2 regions of the Chryseobacterium sp. MEBOG06 genome follow, and region 2 is predicted to be linked to the other one. Evidence: riboswitches for the same ligand, from Rfam matches in the RefSeq annotation. Region 2 holds a riboswitch; the other holds the start of a gene.

Region 1 (4,674 bases), 160 kb from region 2:
TTTTACAGCCCTGTTTTTTTATTTGTCATTCTGACTTATATCAGTATATTTAAACCACCTTTAACAAATAATTAATATTATTTTTGTTGAAGTCAATAAAGAAATAGAAAATATAAGTAAAATGAAAAACACTAAAATCATCCAGGATTTAGAGAAATTAGGGATTAAAGGAAACTATGAAGTAGTGTATAACCCTTCTTACGAAGAATTGTACCAGGCTGAAGTTTCTCCTGAAAATCAAGGATTTGAGAAAGCTGAGCTTACAGAATCTGGCGCGGTATCAGTAAAAACAGGAATTTTCACAGGTCGTTCACCTAAAGACAGATATATTGTTCAGGATGATGTTACAAGAGATACAATTTTCTGGGATGGTAAAGTAAACTTACCTACCACAGCGGAAATTTTCGGGTCTTGTAAAGAACTAGTGCTGAATCAGCTTGCTGAAGCTAAGAAAATTTATGTTGTAGATGCTTTCTGTGGAACCAATGCAGATACAAGACTTAAAGTAAGATTTATTGTTGAAGTAGCATGGCAGGCACATTTTGTGACTAATATGTTTATTCGCCCTTCTCATTATGAGCTTGAAAACTTTGGTGAGCCGGATTTCACAGTAATCAACGGGTCTAAAACTATCAACCCGAACTGGGAAGCTCAGGGGTTGAATTCCGAAAACTTTATCATGTTTAACCTTACTGAAAAACTACAGATTATTGGTGGTACCTGGTATGGAGGTGAAATGAAGAAAGGAATGTTTGCAATGATGAACTATTACCTTCCGTTAAAAGGTATGGCCTCAATGCACTGCTCTGCAAACGTTGGAGAAAAAGGAGATGTAGCTTTATTCTTTGGTCTTTCCGGAACAGGAAAAACTACTTTATCTGCAGATCCTAAAAGATACCTTATCGGTGATGACGAACACGGATGGGATAATAACGGAGTATTCAACTATGAAGGAGGATGCTACGCTAAAGTAATTGATTTATCAGAAGAAAAAGAACCGGATATCTTCAGAGCCATCAAAAGAGATGCACTTCTTGAAAACGTTGTTGTTAACAATGGAGTAGCAGATTATACAGACGGTTCAATCACGGAAAATACAAGGGTTTCTTATCCTATTTATCATATCAATAAAATTGTACTGCCTTCTAAAGCAGGTCATGCTAAGAAGATTGTTTACCTTTCAGCAGATGCATTCGGAGTACTTCCTCCGGTTTCTATCCTTAATGAAGATCAGGCACAGTATCACTTCCTTTGTGGCTATACGTCTAAATTAGCGGGTACTGAAAGAGGGATTACTGAACCTCAGCCATCTTTCTCACCTGCATTTGGAGAAGCTTTCCTTACACTACACCCAACAATGTATTCTAAAACATTGATCGGTAAAATGCAGGAGCACGGAGCTAAAGCATATTTAGTAAATACAGGTTGGAACGGAACGGGTAAGAGAATTTCGCTGAAAGATACAAGAGCAATTATTGATACAATCATTGATGGTTCTATTGATAATGCTCCTAAAACTCAGGTTCCGATTATGAATCTTGAAATTCCTACTGAACTTCCAAACGTTTCTGCAGGTATTTTAGATCCTAGAGATACTTATGAGATGGCTTCAGAGTGGGAAGAAAAAGCTAGAGATCTGGCTTCAAGATATATCAAGAACTTTGAGCAGTACTGTGATACTGAGGCAGGAAGAAAATTGATCGCTTCAGGACCTCAATTGCAGGAACAGACTACTTAATAAAATTCCTTATAATACATACAAAAGCCTCATCACTGATGAGGCTTTTTTAATATTTCTGGCAATGTTCAATCAGTTTGTTCTGGTCATCCAGTTTTTTTATTGTTGATTTGATTGATTCTTCACTCAGGTTTTTGATGATGATAAAATGGCTGGCGGAGAAATAATAATCATTGTCCAGGATCTCATCTACATATTTCGGAGTGGTAAAAGTCAACCAATATTTTTCTTTATCTGTGAACTCTATGGTCACTTCTATCTCATCAGATTCAGCGTTGTCTATCTTGTCATCAATATGGATAGAAAGAATTTCAGGTTCTTTATTAAGACTAAAGTAGTATTTTGAATACCACTTCAATTTATTTTCATCATTAAAAACCCTAATATTCTCATCATTTATTTTCTGAATAACATAGGATTTTCTTTTTGTTAATTGATTAGAATAGACGCCGACAGAATTACAGAAAATTTCATCTTTTACTTTCATGGATTATTGTATTACTGATACATAAATATCTGAGTAGACTCTTGCTAAAATGAACTCTATAAATTATTGCAGACTTAATAAAGCCAGCCTGTACCCATCCATTCCAAATCCTGATAATACAGAATCTGTGCAGGCTGCCGTTACAGATTTCTGTCTGAATTCTTCTCTTTTGTAAATATTGCTGATGTGAACTTCTACTTTACGCTTTTGAATATTCTTTAAACAATCTGCTATAGCATATGAATAGTGAGTGAAAGCACCGGGATTGATAACAACCGCTTCAAAATCATCTTCCTGAAGCCTGTTGATAAGCTCGCCCTCAATATTGGATTGATAATATTTCAATTCATGAGAAGGAAATTCTGATTTTAGATTTTCCAAGTAGCTTTCCATAGAAACTGTTCCGTAGATTTCCGGTTCTCTGGTTCCTAAAAGATTAAGATTAGGTCCATTTATAATTAAAACTTTCATTCTATAAAATTAAAAAGTTTTTTCAATTAAAGATTAAAAATTTCTTATAAGCTTCATTTTTATTTCTTGAAATATTAATAATGATATTTATCATATTTATTAAAATCGTAATTCGTTAAATGTTCTGTTTTAGTGAGTTTTATAAAATCTTATGTTAATTTTTGAAAAATTATCATGAAAATTTAATAAGTCTACTTGTTTTGTAGACTAAAAGTTTATAGCTTTGCAACCATATTTCGATCGGCTTATAAAGAAAGATGGAGGGAACTGACCCTGCGAAATCTTGACAACCTGCTATACGTAAGGTGTTACATTCAGCCTATAAAGGAAAAATAAGCATTTGGTTTATCGTATTTATCGATGCCCTTTGCTGTCTTTTCTGCAAGGGGTTAATTTTTAATATTTGATAAACAAAATTGATTATGATTAATAAAACTTTATTTAATTCTAAAATTTGGATACCGCCAGTAGCTGTATTTTTCTTAGGAATTGCAAGTGTAAGCGGGCAGACTTCCAGGTTGAAAAAAGATACGCTCCGTGAAAAGGAGATTGATGAAGTAGTTGTAGTAGCATACGGAAAGGCTAAAAGAAACAGCTATACAGGTTCAGTAGCAACTATTTCCAGTGATAAAATTAACAATAGACCTGTAACCAATATTACCAAAGCTCTGGAAGGACAGGTAGCGGGGGTTCAGGCAACAAGTGCTTCAGGGCAGCCAGGGGCTATTTCTACAATCAGAATCAGAGGAATTGGATCAATCAGTGCTTCCAGTGATCCACTTTATGTAGTGGATGGAATTCCTTTTGATGGAAACCTAAACTCTATAAGTCCAAGTGATATTGAATCCATAAGTGTTTTAAAAGATGCTACAGCAAGTGCTTTGTACGGATCCAGAGGAGCAAACGGAATCATTATCATTACTACGAAATCCGGGAAAAAAGGCGAAGCTAAAATTAACTTTAATATAAGCCAGGGGTTCTCCGGAAGAGCAGTAAAAGATTATGAGCAGGTGAATACGGATCAGTATTTTCAATTATACTGGGAAGCTTTGAGAAACGGATATCAATCCGGTAAAATATCTTCACAGCAGGCCGGCCAGATGGCAACTGATAATCTTGTTTCAACCCTTGGGATTAACCCTTACGGAGCAAGTTATCCGAAACCGGTAGGGACGGACGGGAAACTTTTGCCGGGAGCATCACCTCTATGGAATGATAACTGGAGAGATATACTGCAAAGAGTAGCTTCCAGAAACCAGGTAGATCTGGATATTAGCGGTGGAAGTGAAAAAAGCAATTATTTCTTTTCCCTCGGATATCTGGATGATAAAGGAATGGCTATTGAATCAGGATTTAAAAGGTATAATACAAGATTAAAGATTAATTCTGAAGTGAAAAAATGGCTGAATGTTGGGGTGAACTTAAGTTACACAAACAGTGTTCAGCAGGCTCCTACCTCTTCAGATTCCAAGGCAAGTAATATTATCAATGCGGCACGGTTCATTCCTTCATTCTATCCTTATTATGAAAGAAATGCAGATGGTTCATATGTTGTAGATGCAGCGGGAAACAGAATTTATGATTTTGGAAAATACAGACCAACCAATGCTCTTCAGAATCAGAATGCTGCAGCAACTTTACCGTTGGATAAAAACGAAAATCAGGAAGATAATTTTTCTGGTAAAGGATTCCTTGATTTTACATTCTTACCTGAGCTAAAGTTCAAGACCAGTTTTTCTGTTGATCTGGTTAATTATAATGGACATTATTACTCAAACCCGCTTCTTGGACAGGGAGCTGAGATCGGAGGCTCGGTAACGAGAACCAATAGCAGAACACTTTCTTATACAACGAGTAATATTCTGACTTTTGATAAAAAATTTGGAAAACACCATGTGAATGCTTTGGCAGGACATGAGTTCTACAAATACGATTACCAGACCATATCCGGTACCAGAAGCCAGTTTTCTCTGCCTTA
Region 2 (4,674 bases):
GAAATAGATCCTAAAAAAGCGTTGAAGGCTGCCGAACTGTCTTTTGAAAAATATTGTTCCGTATCAAAAACCTTAGAACCGAATGTTGAAATCGGGTATGAAGTATATGTGAATGGAGAAAAAATTTAATCTCTTATTTTAAAAAATAGAAAAACCGGATATTTTATCCGGTTTTTTATTATCACCACTCATCTTAAAAATTGAGTTTTGGTTTTATCAGTTTTGCTACAGTAGCAGTCCATCCCGTTTGGTGGGAAGCTCCTACACCCCGTCCGTTATCTCCATGGAAATATTCAAAGAAAGTAATATAATCTCTGAAATGCTCATCGTAATTAAACTTTGGATTTCCACCATTAAAAGCCCGTTGCCCATGTTCATCTTTTAAAAATATAGAGCAAAGCCTTTTACTTATGTTTTGAGCAACCTCATCCAGGTTTCTCTTATCGCCGCTTCCGGTTGGAAGTTCTACCTTTAAGCTGTTTCCATAATAATAATGGAAGCGCTGCAAACTTTCTACAATCAGGAAATTGATAGGAAACCAGATCGGGCCACGCCAGTTACTGTTTCCTCCAAACATCCTGCTGTCACTCTCTGCAGGAGTATAGTACACTACATTTTCAGCCCCATGAACAGAGAATATGAAGGGATTTTCTTCATATACTTTAGACATAGCCCGGATTCCATAAGTACTTAGAAACTCTTTTTCATCAAGCATTCTGGTGAGAACCTTAGTCAGTCTGTTTTTTCGAAGGATACTCATCAGATGCTTTCTGCCTTGCCCCTCCTCATCCCAATGAGAAACAAGCTTGGTAAGCTCCGGTTTATTTTTTAAGATCCATTCCATTCGGGTTTTGAAATTAGGCATCTTTTCCAGTAATCTGTGATCTACAATCTCTACTGCGAATAAGGGAATTAAACCGACAATACTTCGTAATTTCAAAGAAACACTGTCGCCATTTCCCAGCTGCAGAACATCATAAAAGAATCCGTCCTCCTCGTTCCATAAACCTTTTGTTCCTTCTCCCAGATTTTCCATCGCTTCAGCGATATAAAGATAATGTTCAAAAAATTTGATCGCCATATCTTCATATACCTGGTAATATTGAGCCAGTTCCATCGCAATTCGCATCATATTTAATGCATACATTGCCATCCAGCTTGTTCCGTCAGCCTGTTCAAGATGCTGTCCGTCTTTTAACTCCATATTCCGGTCAAAAGCACCGATGTTATCAAGCCCGAGGAAACCGCCTCCGAAAATATTTTTACCGTTCTTATCCTTACGATTCACCCACCAGGTAAAATTAAGAAGAAGCTTCTGGAAAACTTTCTCTAAGAATAATAAATCAGGTTTACCATTGTTTTTTTCATCAATTTTAAAAACACGGAAGCAGGACCATGCATGTACCGGAGGATTCACATCACTCATATTCCATTCATACGCCGGCAGCTGTCCGTTAGGATGCATATACCATTCTTTAGTCAGTAATAAAAGCTGCCCTTTGGCAAACTCTGCATCAATAATAGAAAAAGGAACACAGTGAAATGCCAGGTCCCACGTAGCATACCAGGGATATTCCCATTTGTCAGGCATGGAAATAATATCCTTATTGTGAAGATGATTCCATTCCGTATTTCTTACATAGTCATTAAAATTCCTTGGAGCCTCAAAATTTGGATCCCCTTTCAGCCACTTTCCGACATTATAGTGATAGAATTGTTTATTCCAAAGAAGTCCGGCAAAAGCCTGTCTTTGTACATTCTTCTCATCTTCGTTTACAGTATCATACTGAACCTCGGTGTAAAAATCTTCAGCTTCCGTTTTTCTGATCTCGAAGATTTCATCAAACCCAGCAAAAGGTTCATTTGTTTCGACTGGACATAATCTGAATTCAAAAACTTTAGACTGGCCTGCCTCAATCATTTCATCAATCAGAAAAGAAGCTTTACTTCCTCTTTTTTCCGGATTTACCGTATTGGTCTGATGAATAAGAAAATTATTGATTCCATCTTTGAAATAACTATTTTCAGCCAAAGGAGCTCCATAAAGCTTTGAAGTATTGGTCTCATTCTCACAAAATACACTTTGTGCATTTCCATTCTTCGAGTATATTTTTTTGATTGAAATACTGTCATGCCCAATATTAATGCTTCCGTCATGAGAATCCGCATTCAGTGCTCCCTTATAAGTATTGTAGCCCCATTTCCAGTTATTTCTGAACCAGGCGGTCGGTATTACGACAATGGGTGCATCATGCTGGCTTCTGTTGCAGATAGTAACTCTGGCCAGAATATCGTTGTGATCTGCTTTACAGTATTCAATAAAAATATCAAAATACTCATCATTATCAAAAATTCCTGTGTCAAAAATCTCATACTCCGGGTCTTTCTTGCTACGCCTTCCATTTTCTGTAACAAGATCATCATAAGGAAACTCTCCGATAGGGTACTTGTACACCATTTTCATATAGCTATGAGTGGGAGTGTTATCCAGATAATAAAAAATCTCCTTAATATCTTCACCGTGATTCCCCTGTGGATTGCTCAATCCAAAGAAGCGTTCTTTTACAATTTTGTCCCTCTTATTCCAGAATGAAAAAGCAAAGCAGAAAAGCTGTTTAACATCAGAAATTCCTGCAATACCTTCCTCGCCCCATCGGTAAGCGTAGCTCTCCGCATTATTGTGATTGGTATGGTTCCATGCATTTCCGTTGGTACTGTAGTCTTCACGTACATTGCCCCATTGCCGGTTGCTTACATAAGGTCCCCAGTTTTTCCATTTGGTATCTTGCAATCTTTCCTTTTCGGCAGTCATATATCATCATTTTTCCATACGAAGTTAGTTTTTTTGAAAAATAATTCCAATTCCTTTTATCTGAATAATTATTAATATTGCTTTGAAACACTTGTGTTTAAAGGCTTTTAAAAATATTAAATTATTTTTTTTTTGAAATTAAAAGAAAATAGCTACCTTTGCACCATTCGTTCATTCAAATATTGAAAATGTTATCAAGAAAGGTTGAGGGATTAGACCCTATGAAACCTTAGCAACCCTTTGTGCAAGCAAAGAAGGTGCTACGTTCTACCAAATAATTTTGGACAGATAACTTACTGAAGTTCTTTTCAGCCATTTCCTGTGGCATTTTCAATTGTATTAAAATAATAGAATTGAAAACAGAACTAAACTATATTAATCTTTCGTATCAAACGAATTCCAAAAAGGAATATCATATCTCGTTAAGCTATCAGCTTTTCGGGAAAGACCTGTTTACAGCTCCCATCATCCTGATCAATCATGCCCTTACCGGAAACTCTGCAGTTTCAGGTGAAAAAGGCTGGTGGCAGCAGTTGGTAGGCGAAAACCAGATCGTTGATACCAATAAATACACAGTTCTTTGTTTTAATATACCCGGAAACGGTTACGATAACTTTTTAATTGAAGATTATGAAGATTTCACCCCTTCAGATATAGCCGGTCTATTTCTGAAAGGTCTTGAAGCTTTAAAGATCAAAAACTTATATGCCATTATTGGAGGCTCTCTGGGAGGAGGCATTGCATGGGAAATGCTTGCAAAACAACCTGCACTTGCAGATATTTTTATCCCTATAGCTTGTGATTACAAAACTCACGACTGGCTTCATGCCCAATGTATGGTTCAGAAATTTTTATTGAATGATAAAGATGAACCTTTACAAAAGGCAAGAATCCATGCCATGTTATGCTACAGAACTCCACAATCGCTCAATGATAGATTTCAAAATAAATACAATCAGGAGAAACAGCGCTTAGAATCCGAAGACTGGCTGGTTTATCACGGTAATGCGCTAAACGAAAGATTTAGTTTAAAAGCATACAGGCTGATGAATCATCTTTTGATGAATATTAACGCAAATGAAGCCGCTCTGGAGAAGATAGAAGCACGAATGCACATGATCTCCGTAGATACAGACTTATTCTTTCCAGCCTCTGAAATCCGAATGTGCTTTGAAAAGCTGAAAGAGAAAAATAAGAATGTCTCTTATCATGAGATCCAATCAATACACGGGCACGATGCCTTCCTAATGGAATATCAACAATTAAATAATATCATAAAAAACATTTTATACAGTAATGAAAAAGGTTAACGAAATAAAGTTTTTAAAGAACAGATCAATCATCAAATTTGAAGGAGAAGATTTCTCAGGCGAAATCGGAATTGACGGGCGTATTTTTAAAGCGCTTACTTTAGCGCGTATCAGTGTAGGAGTAATTTCCCAGCAAGCGATAGAAAACGGAATCTCAATATTGGTTCAGGAAGTGGATGCGGAAAAAGCAGTAGCTTGTCTTATTGACGAATTCGAATCAGAAAGAAAATCAGGAAAAGTATCACAGATTTATAGCATCAACAATGTTTCTGTAATAGGTTTCGTCGCAGAAGATTTTAATAAAGTTCTTGCAGAATTGGCCAGAAATAATGTCTTTCCGTTGCTGTTAAACCAGATAGCAGGGGAAAACAGAGTCAATATAGTTGTTACCTCTTCACAAGATGAAAAAACTAAAAATATTATAGAATCTGAAATTTTCAAAAAGCCTAAAACCGTTCATTTGGCTATTATTGGCCATGGAAATGTAGGGAAAACTTTGATCAATCAGGTATTAGAATCTTCTGATGAGATCAAAAGACGTAAAAATATAGA

What was found. A riboswitch is a leader RNA that binds a small molecule or an ion and turns the genes downstream of it on or off. The one in region 2 is predicted to bind S-adenosylmethionine.
Region 1: another riboswitch for S-adenosylmethionine. It lies ahead of LF887_RS01385 (SusC/RagA family TonB-linked outer membrane protein); the one in region 2 lies ahead of LF887_RS02200 (alpha/beta fold hydrolase).

The regions. Positions count from the first base shown of each region.
Region 1 covers NZ_CP084580.1:317,127-321,800, forward strand. The annotation lists gene pckA (phosphoenolpyruvate carboxykinase (ATP)) at 122-1,738, shown strand; gene LF887_RS01375 (hypothetical protein) at 1,788-2,225, opposite strand; gene LF887_RS01380 (type II 3-dehydroquinate dehydratase) at 2,289-2,696, opposite strand; SAM riboswitch class I at 2,939-3,035, shown strand; gene LF887_RS01385 (SusC/RagA family TonB-linked outer membrane protein) at 3,119-4,674, shown strand, end outside.
Region 2 covers NZ_CP084580.1:475,371-480,044, forward strand. The annotation lists gene LF887_RS02190 (OsmC family protein) at 1-129, shown strand, start outside; gene LF887_RS02195 (MGH1-like glycoside hydrolase domain-containing protein) at 194-2,812, opposite strand; SAM riboswitch class I at 3,001-3,107, shown strand; gene LF887_RS02200 (alpha/beta fold hydrolase) at 3,166-4,122, shown strand; gene LF887_RS02205 (ACT domain-containing protein) at 4,109-4,674, shown strand, end outside.